Regions from separate parts of the Vibrio sp. KUL70 genome, predicted to be linked through region 3. Evidence: predicted binding sites of a transcription regulator. Region 3 holds the regulator's gene; each other region holds the start of a gene.
The links. The regulator CRP, encoded in region 3, controls carbon source genes, mostly activating them, when cyclic AMP is high. The targets are predictions, from matches to a motif close to TGTGANNNNNNTCACA.
Positions count from the first base shown of each region.

Region 1: a site for CRP is predicted at 2,890-2,905, ahead of malT (HTH-type transcriptional regulator MalT). Genes of this name have one in related genera too.
Region 2: a site for CRP is predicted at 2,217-2,232, ahead of cdd (cytidine deaminase). Genes of this name have one in related genera too.

Region 1 covers NZ_AP045835.1:878,995-883,286, forward strand. Annotated here, with positions in the region: gene malT (HTH-type transcriptional regulator MalT) at 1-2,700, opposite strand, end outside; gene AC6I7V_RS17970 (glycogen/starch/alpha-glucan phosphorylase) at 3,268-4,292, shown strand, end outside.
Region 2 covers NZ_AP045834.1:1,715,662-1,719,953, forward strand. Annotated here, with positions in the region: gene sbcB (exodeoxyribonuclease I) at 1-889, shown strand, start outside; gene AC6I7V_RS07435 (CidA/LrgA family protein) at 970-1,341, shown strand; gene AC6I7V_RS07440 (LrgB family protein) at 1,343-2,020, shown strand; gene cdd (cytidine deaminase) at 2,337-3,224, shown strand; gene purT (formate-dependent phosphoribosylglycinamide formyltransferase) at 3,394-4,292, shown strand, end outside.
Region 3 covers NZ_AP045834.1:2,786,353-2,790,644, reverse strand. Annotated here, with positions in the region: gene astD (succinylglutamate-semialdehyde dehydrogenase) at 1-994, shown strand, start outside; gene AC6I7V_RS12570 (DUF1338 domain-containing protein) at 1,202-1,993, shown strand; gene crp (cAMP-activated global transcriptional regulator CRP) at 2,171-2,803, opposite strand; gene AC6I7V_RS12560 (phosphoribulokinase) at 3,045-3,914, opposite strand; gene AC6I7V_RS12555 (YheU family protein) at 3,992-4,204, opposite strand; gene AC6I7V_RS12550 (hydrolase) at 4,289-4,292, opposite strand, start outside.

The sequences.
Region 1 (4,292 bases), on a different replicon from region 3:
CATTAACTGCAATAAGTTCTCAGCGGTACTGATCGCTTCTTTACGGTTGGCGATATTCAGCTTTTGATACAAGTTACGAATGTGGGTCTTGATGGTTGTCCCTGCCACATCCAGCTCTTGTGCGATCTGTTCGTTACTAAAGCCTGAGTAGATTAGCCCCAGTACCTGCCATTCGCGTTGCGTGAGTGGGCTAGTACGCACAAGCTCAGGAATATTGGGGTGGTTGACCAAGTTCTCGACAAAGTCTTCATCGAAGTGCACAGAGCGGCTGCGCTGGGTGGTTGAGATGTCCTTCATGATCTGTTGCGCACGGTGGCGTTCTAGATCGCCTAGGCCAGGTTTATTACTCAGCTTATCAAGAATGTGTCCAATCGTTGAACCATCAACAAGGAAGTTGCCGACCATACCGGTTTGGTTGGTCATGTGTAGCGCTTCTTCAAGTAGAATGCGCGCACTCTCTTCATCGTTGGTTTTGATTCGCAGTACCGCTTCAACAATCAAGTTGCGGTTGGTGTCTGTCACGAGATTCGAGCGTTTTGCCTCACTCTTCAAAAATAGCAGGGCTTCTTCAGCTTCTTCAAACTGCTCCAACATGATGTGTGCGCGTACGATGTTACGCCACTGGAGCTGGCAGAAGTGGTTACTCGCTGACTCAGGGCGAACTGCTACGTTCAACCAATCTTGAATCGAATCTTTATCTCCTTTCACTTGCCAGAACAGTAGAAGTGAAAGAGAGGCGTTCGCTGTCCAATCTACATGATAAGTGGATTGGCGCAGAAGGTGCTGAATCTGGTCGATAAATTTGGCCGCTTTATCAATTTCACCACGGCTCAGTGCAATGCGAGCTAGCATAGAGTAGCTGTGCAGGTGCTTGCTTGGCGAGTGGTGACCGAGAATATCTAATCCTTTGTAGCAGCACTCCTCCGCTTCGTCTAAGCGGTTCCAACACCAACAGATCTGAGCACGCACGCGCAACAGGAATTCATGAAGTGGTACGTATTGTAGTTGATGTTCTTCGATAAGCTTAAAGGCACTGTCTTGAAGTTCGAAAGCCGCTTGAACGTACCCCTGTGCTATCAGGATTTCGCTCTGTTGCAAAATCGCCCACAGTGCTTGATGGTATACCTGATATTGGCGTGCCAATTTCTCGGTTTGTTGCATCATAGGCAATGCGCGGCTTAAGTTGCCCATTACATGGTTAACTTCACCTACAACCGAAGTGGCAACGATACGGCTGCGGTAGACGGTAGTATTGAGTTGGCTTAGTGCCAATTCTGCTAGCTCGAGTGCCTTTTCAGGTTCGTTGCTGTTAATGGCAACTTGGGCTCGGAGTGCGTTGTACTGACCTTGCTGCTGGGTATCAAGCTCAATATTACGGGCCTGATATTGAGACTCTGCCTCTTCTAACAGTGTGCCTACTTGGTCATAGCGGTGTTGGCTCTGCGCTAACCAAGCACGCAGCATCGACAGTTTTGGGTCACTGTAAAGCTGATCTGGCGTTAGCTGTTTGATCGCCATCTCTAATGAAGAGAGTTCCCCTTGGTTAAACATCTGCCAGCCGTGAGTACCTAAGATCTGGACAATTAACTCAGCATTGTTGGCTCTTTGCGCATGGCGAAGAGCTTGGTGAGGCGTGTTCTGTTTTAGCCACGCTTGGGCGGCTGCATTGTGCAGTTCTGCTTCTTGCTGAGGGATGCGCGCTTGACGTTCGTGAGCTAAAAACTCAGCGAATAGGTTGTGGAAACGGTACCAGTTTTTCTCACCCTCTAATGGGTAGATAAACAGTCCAAACCGGTTGAGAGACTCAATCATTCCTAGTGCGTCTTCACGTTGAGTGAGTGCACACACCAACTCATCATTAAAGTGATCTAACACAGAGCACTGCATTAAGAAGTGACGAGTCTCTTTGTCCAGTAAATCAAAGACTTCTTCTACTAAGTAATCCCAGAGGTGGGCGTGATTAAAGTGAGAAACCGATTCTGCCGATTGAGCAAGTGTACGCTTTTGATGCTGTGCTTGTAGAGCTATCAACTGCAGTGCGGAAGGCCAACCTTCTACATAGGCACAGATGCTGCCCGCAGTGATGTCATCAACGCCGTCTGTAACGCGTTGATTAAAGAAGCGAGTAGTTTCTTCCGTATCAAATGCCAACGAATCGTTACCTAGTTCTATCATCAGGTCACGTACGCGTAAGTTTGCTGTGCCAAGTGGTGGTGTCCCGCGACTCGTGACAACAAGCGTTAAGTTGTCTGGCATATGTTTCAAGAAGAAACGCATCGCTTCATGCACATCGTCATTGTTAACAAGGTGGTAATCGTCGAGTACAAGGAAGCACTCATGATGAAAGTTCGCCATTTCAGCGAACACTTCACTCAATAGGGAGTGCAGTGATGAGAACTGACGTTTTTCCGCTAATTTTTGCGCGTTAGGGCAGGCGTTTTGCGTCGCTTTATTGAGAGATTGCAGCAGATAGTTGATGAAACGGAAAGCGTCATTGTCGCTATCGTCAATGCTGTACCACCCTACGTTAGGTTTATCCACCAACCATTGAGCGGCCATCGTCGTTTTTCCGTAGCCTGCAGGGGAGCGGAATAATACAAGCTTATAGCAGTCGGCATTTTGCAGCAGATCTAATACGCGTGGTCTTAAGATTGCGTTGTGTAATCGCCCCGGGCGAGTCAGTTTAGACGGGATCCACATGTCGAAGGTTACCTATTCCGTAGCTCTTATCTCTATAGGGAGAGTCGATTGTGTATAACCGACCATCAGAACAAAAGCCGTTATGAATTAATTCTGAGGCTATGTTACGTGAAGAAAAATGGCACAGACCATGATCAGCCTCAGAAATCTTGCACTGTGGCATGTTTTGACTCAGCTACGCCCTATAAATGTGACATTAATCACCAAATGATGTGGTTTGCGATCGTGATATTGCTCAGTTCTACACGTGAATTTATGTAAAAGGTGAGAATAAGAAAAATATTTCGTGATCCAAATATCAGAACTCGCAAGAAAGTGAAAATAGGTAAACAAAAATTTCATCATTCAAAGTTAAGTTATGGAACGGGGGCTTGTGATCATAATCACTCCTATTTTTTATTCTGGAGCTGAACATGAGATTTAGATCACTAACCCAACGTCAGTACGCCCCCTACGCCCTTTCATCTACTCCTAGTCAGCCGTTAGACCGGGATGATGTTTAGTTAATTGTGACCATGCACGATATGTCACAGATGAATTAGAAAAAATAAAAGCGAGATTTCTGAAATGAAAGCAACTCAGCAAAAAACTTTTGATAAAGTGTCGTTCCAAGAAAGTGTTAAGAAACATCTGTCTGCAACCTACGCAACAACAGTAGAAACAGCGGACAGCCGCGCATGGTACCTAGCAATGGGACGTGCTCTAGCAGAACTGACAACATTCGATCTGCTTGCTACTGAAAATGATGAGAAGATTAAAAACGCCAAGAGCGTTAACTACCTATCTCTTGAGTTCCTCATTGGCCGTCTAACAGGTAACAACCTGATCAGCATGGGTCTTTACGAGCAAATCACTCATGCAATGGAGGAGTTAGGTCAAAACCTGACGGATCTTCTAGAAGAAGAGCGTGACCCATCACTAGGTAATGGTGGCCTAGGTCGTTTAGCAGCATGTTTCATGGATTCGTGTGCAGCTCAAGAATTCCCAACAGTCGGTTACGGCTTACACTACGAATACGGCCTATTTAAGCAGTCTTTCGAAGACGGTCGCCAAAAAGAAGCGCCAGATGCATGGCGTGGCGTTGAAGGTTACCCTTGGGAGATTGCTCGCCCAGAACTGGCACAAGAGATCGGTTTCTACGGTCACGTTGAAGTGGTTGAAGAGAACGGGAAACAAGTTCGTAAATGGGTTCCGGGCATGTCTGTTAAAGCAATGCCTTGGGATCTACCAATCGTTGGTTACGAGTCAGATACTGTTTACCCACTGCGTCTTTGGGAATGTCAGGCTATTGCGCCATTCTCACTAGCAAGCTTCAACAACGGTGACTACTTCGAAGCACAACACGCGCTAATCGATGCTGGTAACATCACTAAAGTTCTATACCCGAACGACAACCACGAAAAAGGTAAGACTCTTCGTCTAATGCAGCAGTACTTCCACTCTGCAGCGTCTGTTCGCGATATCCTACGTCGCCACGAAGCAGCAGGTTTTGCTCTAGCGGATCTGCCTAAGCAAGAGACTATTCAGCTGAACGACACGCACCCAACAATCGCTATCCCAGAGCTAATGCGCATCCTTATCGATGAGAAAGG
Region 2 (4,292 bases), 1.1 Mb from region 3:
TGACGCGATGGCTGACGTTATCGCAACCATTGAGCTGGCAAAGAAAATTAAAGCCGCTCAACCGAAAATGTTCGACTACCTATACAACATGCGCCACAAGCGTAAACTGAATGAGCTGATCGACATTGTAAACATGACACCACTGATGCACGTGTCTGGTATGTTGGGGAAAGAGTGCAACTACACCAGTTGGATTGTTCCAATGGCTTGGCACCCGACCAATCAAAACGCGGTTATCGTTGTTGATCTAGCGAAAGACCCAGCACCACTGCTTGAATTAGACGCAGATGAATTGCGTGAACGACTCTACACCAAACACAGCGAATTGGGCCCAGATGAGCGACCAGTGCCGATTAAACTCGTGCAACTGAACAAGTGCCCTATTCTTGCTCCTGCGAAAACACTAACAGCCGAAAATGCTGAAACCATTGGCATTGATCGTCAGCAGTGTCTCGCAAACTTAGCGATTCTTCGTGAACACCCAGAGATTCGCGAAAAACTGATTGGTCTTTACTCTGTTGAGCGCGAATACGAGAAAGACGACGATGTTGATACTCAGCTTTACGATGGTTTCTTCTCTCCATCAGATAAAGCCGCAATGGATATTATTCGCCAAACCGAACCAAACAACCTTGCAGCACTCGACATCAGCTTTGCCGACGAACGTATAGAACCCCTTCTGTTCCGTTACAAAGCGCGTCACTACCCTTGGACATTAGACGAGTCAGAGCAGCAAAAATGGGCTAATCACTGTCGTGAGTTTTACGAAAGTCGACTTGAAGAGTACATGCTCAACCTTGAGAATCTTGCTCATGAGCATGAAAACGACGAAAAGAAGATGGCGATACTCAAAGCGGTATATCAATACGTTGAGAAATTAGCGAGTTAAATTAAAAGTGTCGTCATTCTAAAGCCTTAAATAACGGTTACTCGTTAGCCGTTATCCATTAACTCAGAAAGAGACCCCCTTTGAAAGAAAGATTGATCCAACTCGTGTATCTAATGATCTCTTTTACATTAATCATCGGTGCACTAACAGCAGGCAATGCCATTCAAAGCCTTCTCGATACTGCAATTCCCGGAAGTATCTTTGGGATGCTGCTGCTTTTCTTCGCGATGGTGATCGGAATTATTCCATCTCATTGGGTTCAACCTGGTGCGAGCCTGATCATCCGTTTCATGATCTTACTGTTTGTGCCTATCAGTGTTGGCCTAATGGAACACTTCGACATGCTAATTGCCAACGCCCTTCCTATTTTAGCCAGTGCGGTTGGTGGCACACTGATCGTTCTTGTTTCTCTGTCTTGGTTCCTAGACCGAGTGATTGCGAAGGGGAAATAATATGTGGATTCTTCTGACTATTGTTGTGTTTCTTTTTGCACGTTGGGTAAGTCAAAAAGTAAACTCGCCATTATGTAACCCTCTATTGATTAGCTTAGCGATCATTATTCCTGTACTCACCTATTGGCGAATCCCATTCGAAGAGTATTACGCAGACAACACTTGGATTACCTACATGCTCCAACCAGCCGTTGTTGCGCTTGCTTACCCACTGTATGAACAACTCCCACAGATAAGAGCTAACTGGCGCATTATCACCTTTGCGAGTCTGCTAGGTAGCGTGATGTCGATGCTAAGCGCTGTATTAATCGCTGCAGCTTTTCATGCAGACCTTGGCTTAATTGCCAGTTTACTCGGTAAATCGGTGACGACTCCTATCGCAATGGAAGTGTCTAGTCATCTTGGTGGTGAAGCTGCCATAGCCGCGATCTTAGTGCTTTTGGTTGGACTTTTCGGGGCAATTTTCGCCTATCCAATCTACAACCTGATCGGTATTAAGAGCCCTATCGCTCGTGGACTTACGATGGGAACCGTATCACACGCATTAGGTACAGCGACTAGCGCCGAGAAAGATCCACGAGATGCAGCATTTAGCTCTCTGGCATTAGTTCTGTGTGGTGTTATCACCTCGATATTAGCACCTTCAATGTTCTCATTGGTGCTATGGATATACTCCTAATAGCAAAATACTTAACTTGAAGTAGCTGATAGTCAATCTATGTCATTGCTAATTCCCGAACAAAATCAGAGCGCTTTTCCAACAAATCTTTAGGAAATGCGCTCTTTTTTTCAGCTAAACTATTTATTCATGCAATGTGATGCACCCATCAATTTGTGACTTTAATTACACTTTGCTGGCTGCAAACGATTTCATTTGTGACCTCACTCTAATTGTGCAACACAATGTAACAAGCAACATACATTGGTGACCTCGATCACAGAAAGTTTCTGGGTATTGCATAAACTTAAAGCCTAAGGTCAATTAAGGATTCAACATGAACAGTCGTATTACCCTGGCGCTGGAAAGTGCTCCAGCTTCATTGAAAGCACTTTTAAGTGACATCGTATTAGCAGACAACTTTGACGCCACCATCTCTAAAGAGCAGTTTCAAAGCTTGCTAGATGCAAGCGGTCTTTCTGATAAAGAAGTTCGTCTAGCTTTACTGCCAATCGCAGCTGCGTTCTCTTACGCACCACTTTCTGATTTCTACGTTGGCGCAGTAGTGCGCGGCCTATCTGGTCACATCTACTTCGGTGCAAACATGGAGATTGCAGGTGCACAGCTAGGTCAAACGGTACACGCAGAACAAGCGGCAATCAGTCACGCTTGGATGAAAGGTGAAAAAGGACTTTCTGATATCACCATCAACTACAGCCCTTGTGGTCACTGTCGTCAATTTATGAACGAATTGACTACGGCTAATGAGTTGAAAATCCAGTTACCAGAACGTGAAGAGCGTTCACTCCAAGATTATCTGCCCGACTCTTTCGGCCCTTCTGATCTTGGTATCACCGAAGGCCTGATGACAGAACTTGACCACAAGTACACGACTGAAGAGACAACACCTATTGTTGTTAAAGCTCTAGAGGCCATGAACCGCAGTCATGCCCCTTACACCAAAAACCTAAGCGGTGTTTCACTTCAACTTGCGTCGGGTGAGATCTTCTCAGGTGCATACGCAGAAAACGCGGCATTTAACCCGAGCTTGCCTCCACTTCAAGTAGCGATGATTCAAGTAATGCTGGCAGGTAATAACTTCGACCAAATCGAGAGTGCAGCTCTGGTTGAAAACGCACAAGGCAACATCAGTCACTTGGCAGAGACCCAATCAACGCTAGAAGCAATTAACCCAGATATCCCAGTCACTTACTTAGCAATATAACTGCATTAAGTTAACATGCGATTTACATAAGCAGCCCTCTTTTAGTCGGCTGCTTTTTTTATGCTTAAAATTCACTAAAACCATCACGCAAACGTTTGCTTTTGAGGTTGGAATGAGTATGATCTCCCCGTTCTCAAATACTCGTTCAACATGTTCGGAAGGAATAACTATGTTTGGTACCGCCACTCGTGACAATGCTACTCGTGTACTTCTATTGGGCTCTGGAGAGCTAGGCAAAGAAGTTGCTATTGAGTGTCAACGTTTAGGTTTAGAAGTGATCGCTTGTGATCGCTACCCAGATGCCCCTGCAATGCAAGTTGCTCATCGTAGTCATGTCCTAGACATGCTGGATGGCGATGCGCTTGAAGCTATCATTGAGCTAGAAAAGCCGGATTACGTAGTACCTGAAATTGAAGCCATCGCGACCAGCAAACTGGTTGAATTAGAAGAAAAAGGCTTAAACGTTGTTCCTACTGCGAATGCGACCAAGCTGACAATGAACCGTGAAGGGATTCGTCGCCTCGCAGCAGAAGAGCTGGAACTAATGACTTCACCTTATCGCTTCGCCGATAGTTTTGAAGATTTCTCTGCCGCGGTAGAATTTGTCGGTATCCCTTGTGTCGTCAAACCCGTAATGAGTTCTTCTGGCAAAGGTCAAAGTGTTATTAAGAGTGAAGACGATATCCAAAAAGCGTGGGACTACGCTCAAGAAGGAGGTCGTACTGGCGCTGGACGAGTCATCGTAGAGGGCTTTATCGACTTTGATTACGAAATCACCTTGCTGACAGTTCGAGCGGTGGACGGTATTCACTTCTGTGCGCCAATCGGCCACCGACAAGAAGACGGAGACTATCGCGAGTCATGGCAACCACAGGTGATGTCTGACAATGCACTTAAGGCAGCGCAATACACCGCTGGTAAAGTGGTTGACGCTCTAGGCGGCTACGGCATCTTTGGTGTAGAACTGTTCGTCAAAGGTGATCACGTGATCTTCAATGAGGTATCACCTCGTCCACACGATACCGGCCTAGTTACATTGCTGTCTCAGGACTCCTCTGAGTTTGCTCT
Region 3 (4,292 bases):
TGTTCCTGCATTGCTATCGGGTAATACGATTGTATTCAAACCATCGGAGCAGACACCGTGGACAGGTGAGTTCGCGATGAAGCTTTGGCAAGAAGCTGGCCTACCTGCTGGTGTTATTAACCTTGTTCAAGGTGCTAAAGAGACAGGTATTGCGCTAGCGGATGCGAAAGGCATAGATGGCGTGCTATTTACGGGCAGCGCTAACACAGGTCACATACTGCACCGTCAGTTTGCGGGTCAACCGGGTAAGATGCTGGCACTAGAGATGGGGGGTAACAACCCTATGGTGATCAGCGAACACTTTGGTGACGTTGATGCTACGGTATACACCATTATCCAATCTGCCTTTATCAGTGCGGGTCAACGTTGTACTTGTGCACGTCGTCTGTATGTTCCTGTGGGTGAGAAAGGTGATCAACTGCTCGATAGTCTAGTGGCAGCAACCAAAAAGATTCGTGTAGACCAACCGTTCGCTGAGCCTGCTCCTTTCATGGGGCCACAAATCTCAGAAGCGGCGGCTAAGTTCATTCTAGATGCGCAAGCAAACCTGCAATCTTTAGGTGGCGTAAGCCTAGTAGAAGCGAAAGCTGGTGAAGCTGCATTCGTCACTCCGGGCATCATCGATGCAACTAACATTGCAGAGCTGCCAGACGAAGAGTACTTCGGCCCACTACTACAAGTGATTCGTTACAACTCATTAGAGCAAGCGGTTGAATTGGCGAACGACACCCGTTTTGGTTTGTCTGCAGGCCTTGTATCAACAGACGACTCTGAGTGGGAATACTTCGTTGATCACATCCGTGCAGGTATTGTTAACCGTAACCGTCAGCTAACAGGCGCAAGTGGTGACGCACCATTTGGTGGCCCAGGTGCTTCAGGCAACCTACGCCCGAGTGCTTACTACGCAGCGGATTACTGTGCATACCCAATGGCATCGATGGAAGGCCGTGAAACGCAGCTTCCAGCGACTTTCAGCCCTGGTATCGAGCTGTAGCAACAACGACCACCTACAACAAAAATCACAATGGGAGGTAGGGAAGTTTGACCTCCTTTGGATTATTCGCTGGGCGTCTGACCTAGCGAGATATAACAATAAAATAAGTATGTCACAAGCTGATGGCTGCTGACTTTGTCTCGCAGCCACACTCTTTCTAATCCAACTCTCTAGCTTGAGCTTGCTAGAACCCGACAAGGAGTCACCATGACACCCGATCTACTGTTCAAATCCCTCTGGGATGACTACATCGAACGCCTCTGCCCATCTGCTGAGAAGGTACATCAGCTGTTGAAAGAAGAGGAAGACCTTATCAATGATCACATTGCGTTGCGTACGTTTAATGTTGCGCCTTTGGGGATCGAGACGCTGGCTAAACCTTTCTTAGCACTTGGTTACAAAGCGTGTGGTGACTACCTGTTTGAAAGCAAGAAACTCGTGGCTAAGCACTTTGAACACCCAGATCCAACCCAACCCAAAGTGTTCATTAGTGAGCTGAAAGTGGAAGAGTGTTCGGTAGAGCTACAAGCGATCGTGGCTAAGTTGGTTGCGCAAGTGGATGCAAGCAAGCTAGAGGGGCAAGATTTCCTATATGGCGGTCGTCTGTGGGACTTGGATTTCCAAGATTACAAACAACTGGCGACAGAGAGCGAATACGCGTCTTGGTTGTCCGCGCATGGTTATGGTGCTAACCACTTTACCGTGAGTGTGAACCAGTTAAATGCGTTCTCTGAAGTGCAAGCCGTGAATGGTCATTTGAGTGAGTCCGGTTTTACAATCAACAGTGTTGGCGGCCAAGTGAAAGGCTCTCCAGAGGTGCTGTTAGAGCAGTCATCAACAATGGCAGATAAAGTGAAGGTAGAGTTCTCTGAGGGAACTGAATTGGTGCCTGGTGGCTTCTATGAGTTTGCTAAGCGCTACCCAATGGCGAATGGCGATCTCTACACCGGTTTTGTTGCAGCATCGGCTGACAAAATCTTTGAGAGTACCAACGGTTAAAGAAAGATATGAGCACGCGTTTGACTCTAGAGATACGGGTACGCTTCGCTTAACAAGGCGAAAGCCTTATGTGTTCCATTCGTACCTCGTATCTCGTATCTCGTATCTTCAATCGATAAAGAAAAAGCCACCAAATTCGCATTTGGTGGCTTTTGAATTTTTATCGGTTAATCGAGATTAACGCGTACCGTAAACAACGATAGTTTTACCGTGAGCAGAAATTAGGTTTTGCTCTTCTAGCATCTTCAAGATACGACCTACAGTCTCACGCGAACAGCCAACAATCTGACCGATCTCTTGACGAGTGATCTTGATTTGCATGCCATCTGGGTGAGTCATCGCATCAGGTTGTTTCGCTAGGTTTAGTAGCGTTTGTGCAATACGGCCAGTAACGTCAAGGAACGCTAAGTCACCAACTTTTTGGCTGGTAACTTGTAGACGGCTTGCCATTTGAGCAGAAAGACGCATCAGGATGTCTGGGTTCACTTGGATAAGTTGACGGAATTTCTTGAAAGAAATCTCTGCAACTTCACAAGGAGATTTTGCACGAACCCATGCAGTACGCTCTTGGTCTTCTTCGAATAGGCCAAGCTCGCCGATAAAGTCGCCTTGGTTTAGGTAAGAAAGAATCATCTCCTTACCTTCTTCGTCTTTGATAAGAACTGCCACAGAACCTTTCACGATGTAGTACAGGGTCTCTGCCTTTTCACCAGCGTGAATCAGAGTACTCTTTGAAGGGTACTTATGAATATGACAGTGTGAAAGGAACCACTCTAATGTTGGATCGGTTTGAGGTTTACCTAGAACCATAATATCTCACTTCCTCTGCAGGGTATGCTTGCCGCTTTCCATATTTTAGCTAAGCCTGAATTTGACTTCTTAGGATAAGAACACTTGTTCTGTGCTGCAAGCTATCTTGTGTTTCGGTTAAGAATAGTATCCTTTTTCAGTCACTATTTCTTGATTTTAATCGTGACCTAGCTACGATTTTTTACGCAAAATTGTGCACATGATCACGGTATGAAAAGTAATCAACCAGAACGCCATTCCGTTAGCCGATTTTTCCCGTTTCAATGAGCTGTTGTAAGATTGGTCTTACAATGAGCTCCATAGCAAAGCTCATTTTCCCGCCAGGCACAACGAGTGTATTGTGACGAGACATAAATGAGCCATCAATCATAGCGAGCAGGTACGGGAAGTCGACGTTTTTGATACCACGCAGACGAATAACTACGAAACTTTCGTCAAGACTAGGGATGCCTTTTGCGTTAAGTGGGTTGGAAGTATCAACAGTCGGTACTCGCTGAAAATTGATATGGGTACGCGAAAACTGTGGAGTGATGTAGTTGAGATAGTCGTCCATTGAACGAACAATGGAATCCATCACCGCTTCACGTGAGTGCCCGCGATCACGTGTATCTCGGACGAATTTTTGAATCCACTCTAGGTTAACGATGGGCACCATGCCAATCAGCAGGTCAACATGTTGCGATACATTGACATCACCATCGACAACCCCACCATGTAGGCCTTCGTAAAACATCACATCAGAGTTTTCTGGGATCTCTTGCCAAGGAGTAAAAGTGCCTGGCATTTGATTGTAAGGTACTGCTTCGTCAAAGGTGTGTAGGTAGCGTCTAACCTGTCCTGTACCTTCATTACCGTATTTGCGGAAAAACTCTTCTAATGCTCCGAAATCGTTGGCTTGCGGACCGAAGTAGCTGATGTGTTTCCCTTGCTCACGCGCTTTGCGGATCTCGACGTCCATCTCTGGTCGAGTGAAGCGGTGAAAACTATCCCCTTCAACCCAAGCAGCCTTCACGTCCATCATATTGAACATTTTTCGGAAGGCTTCTGAGGTAGTGGTGGTACCGGCTCCTGAAGAACCCGTAACCGCAATAATTGGATGTTTAGCGGACATGACAACCCTTGTCGTTAGAATAACTTACTTGTTAGCAATCGTTTTCCACTATAACACGGCTATTTTTTTATGGCAGCCTAGAAGCGTTTTGTGAGTTGGATATCGACGGTTTCGTGCAGTTCAGAAAAAACAATACTCGCTTCCCCAGATTGCAATTGCTGTTTTACTTGGTCGATTTTGGATTGCAGTGAGATCTCAACATCACCGTAGTCGGTGCCTTCTCTGAGCACGAACTCCTTGATGAGGTTTTCTAAAGTTTCAGGGGCGATCTCTTGCCATGGAATGATCATAAATACATCTCTCTTTTATGTTCATGGATATGTTTAAAGGTTACTGAGGTTCAGTGTTTGAATGTTGACCTCAATGTGGCGCTATTAT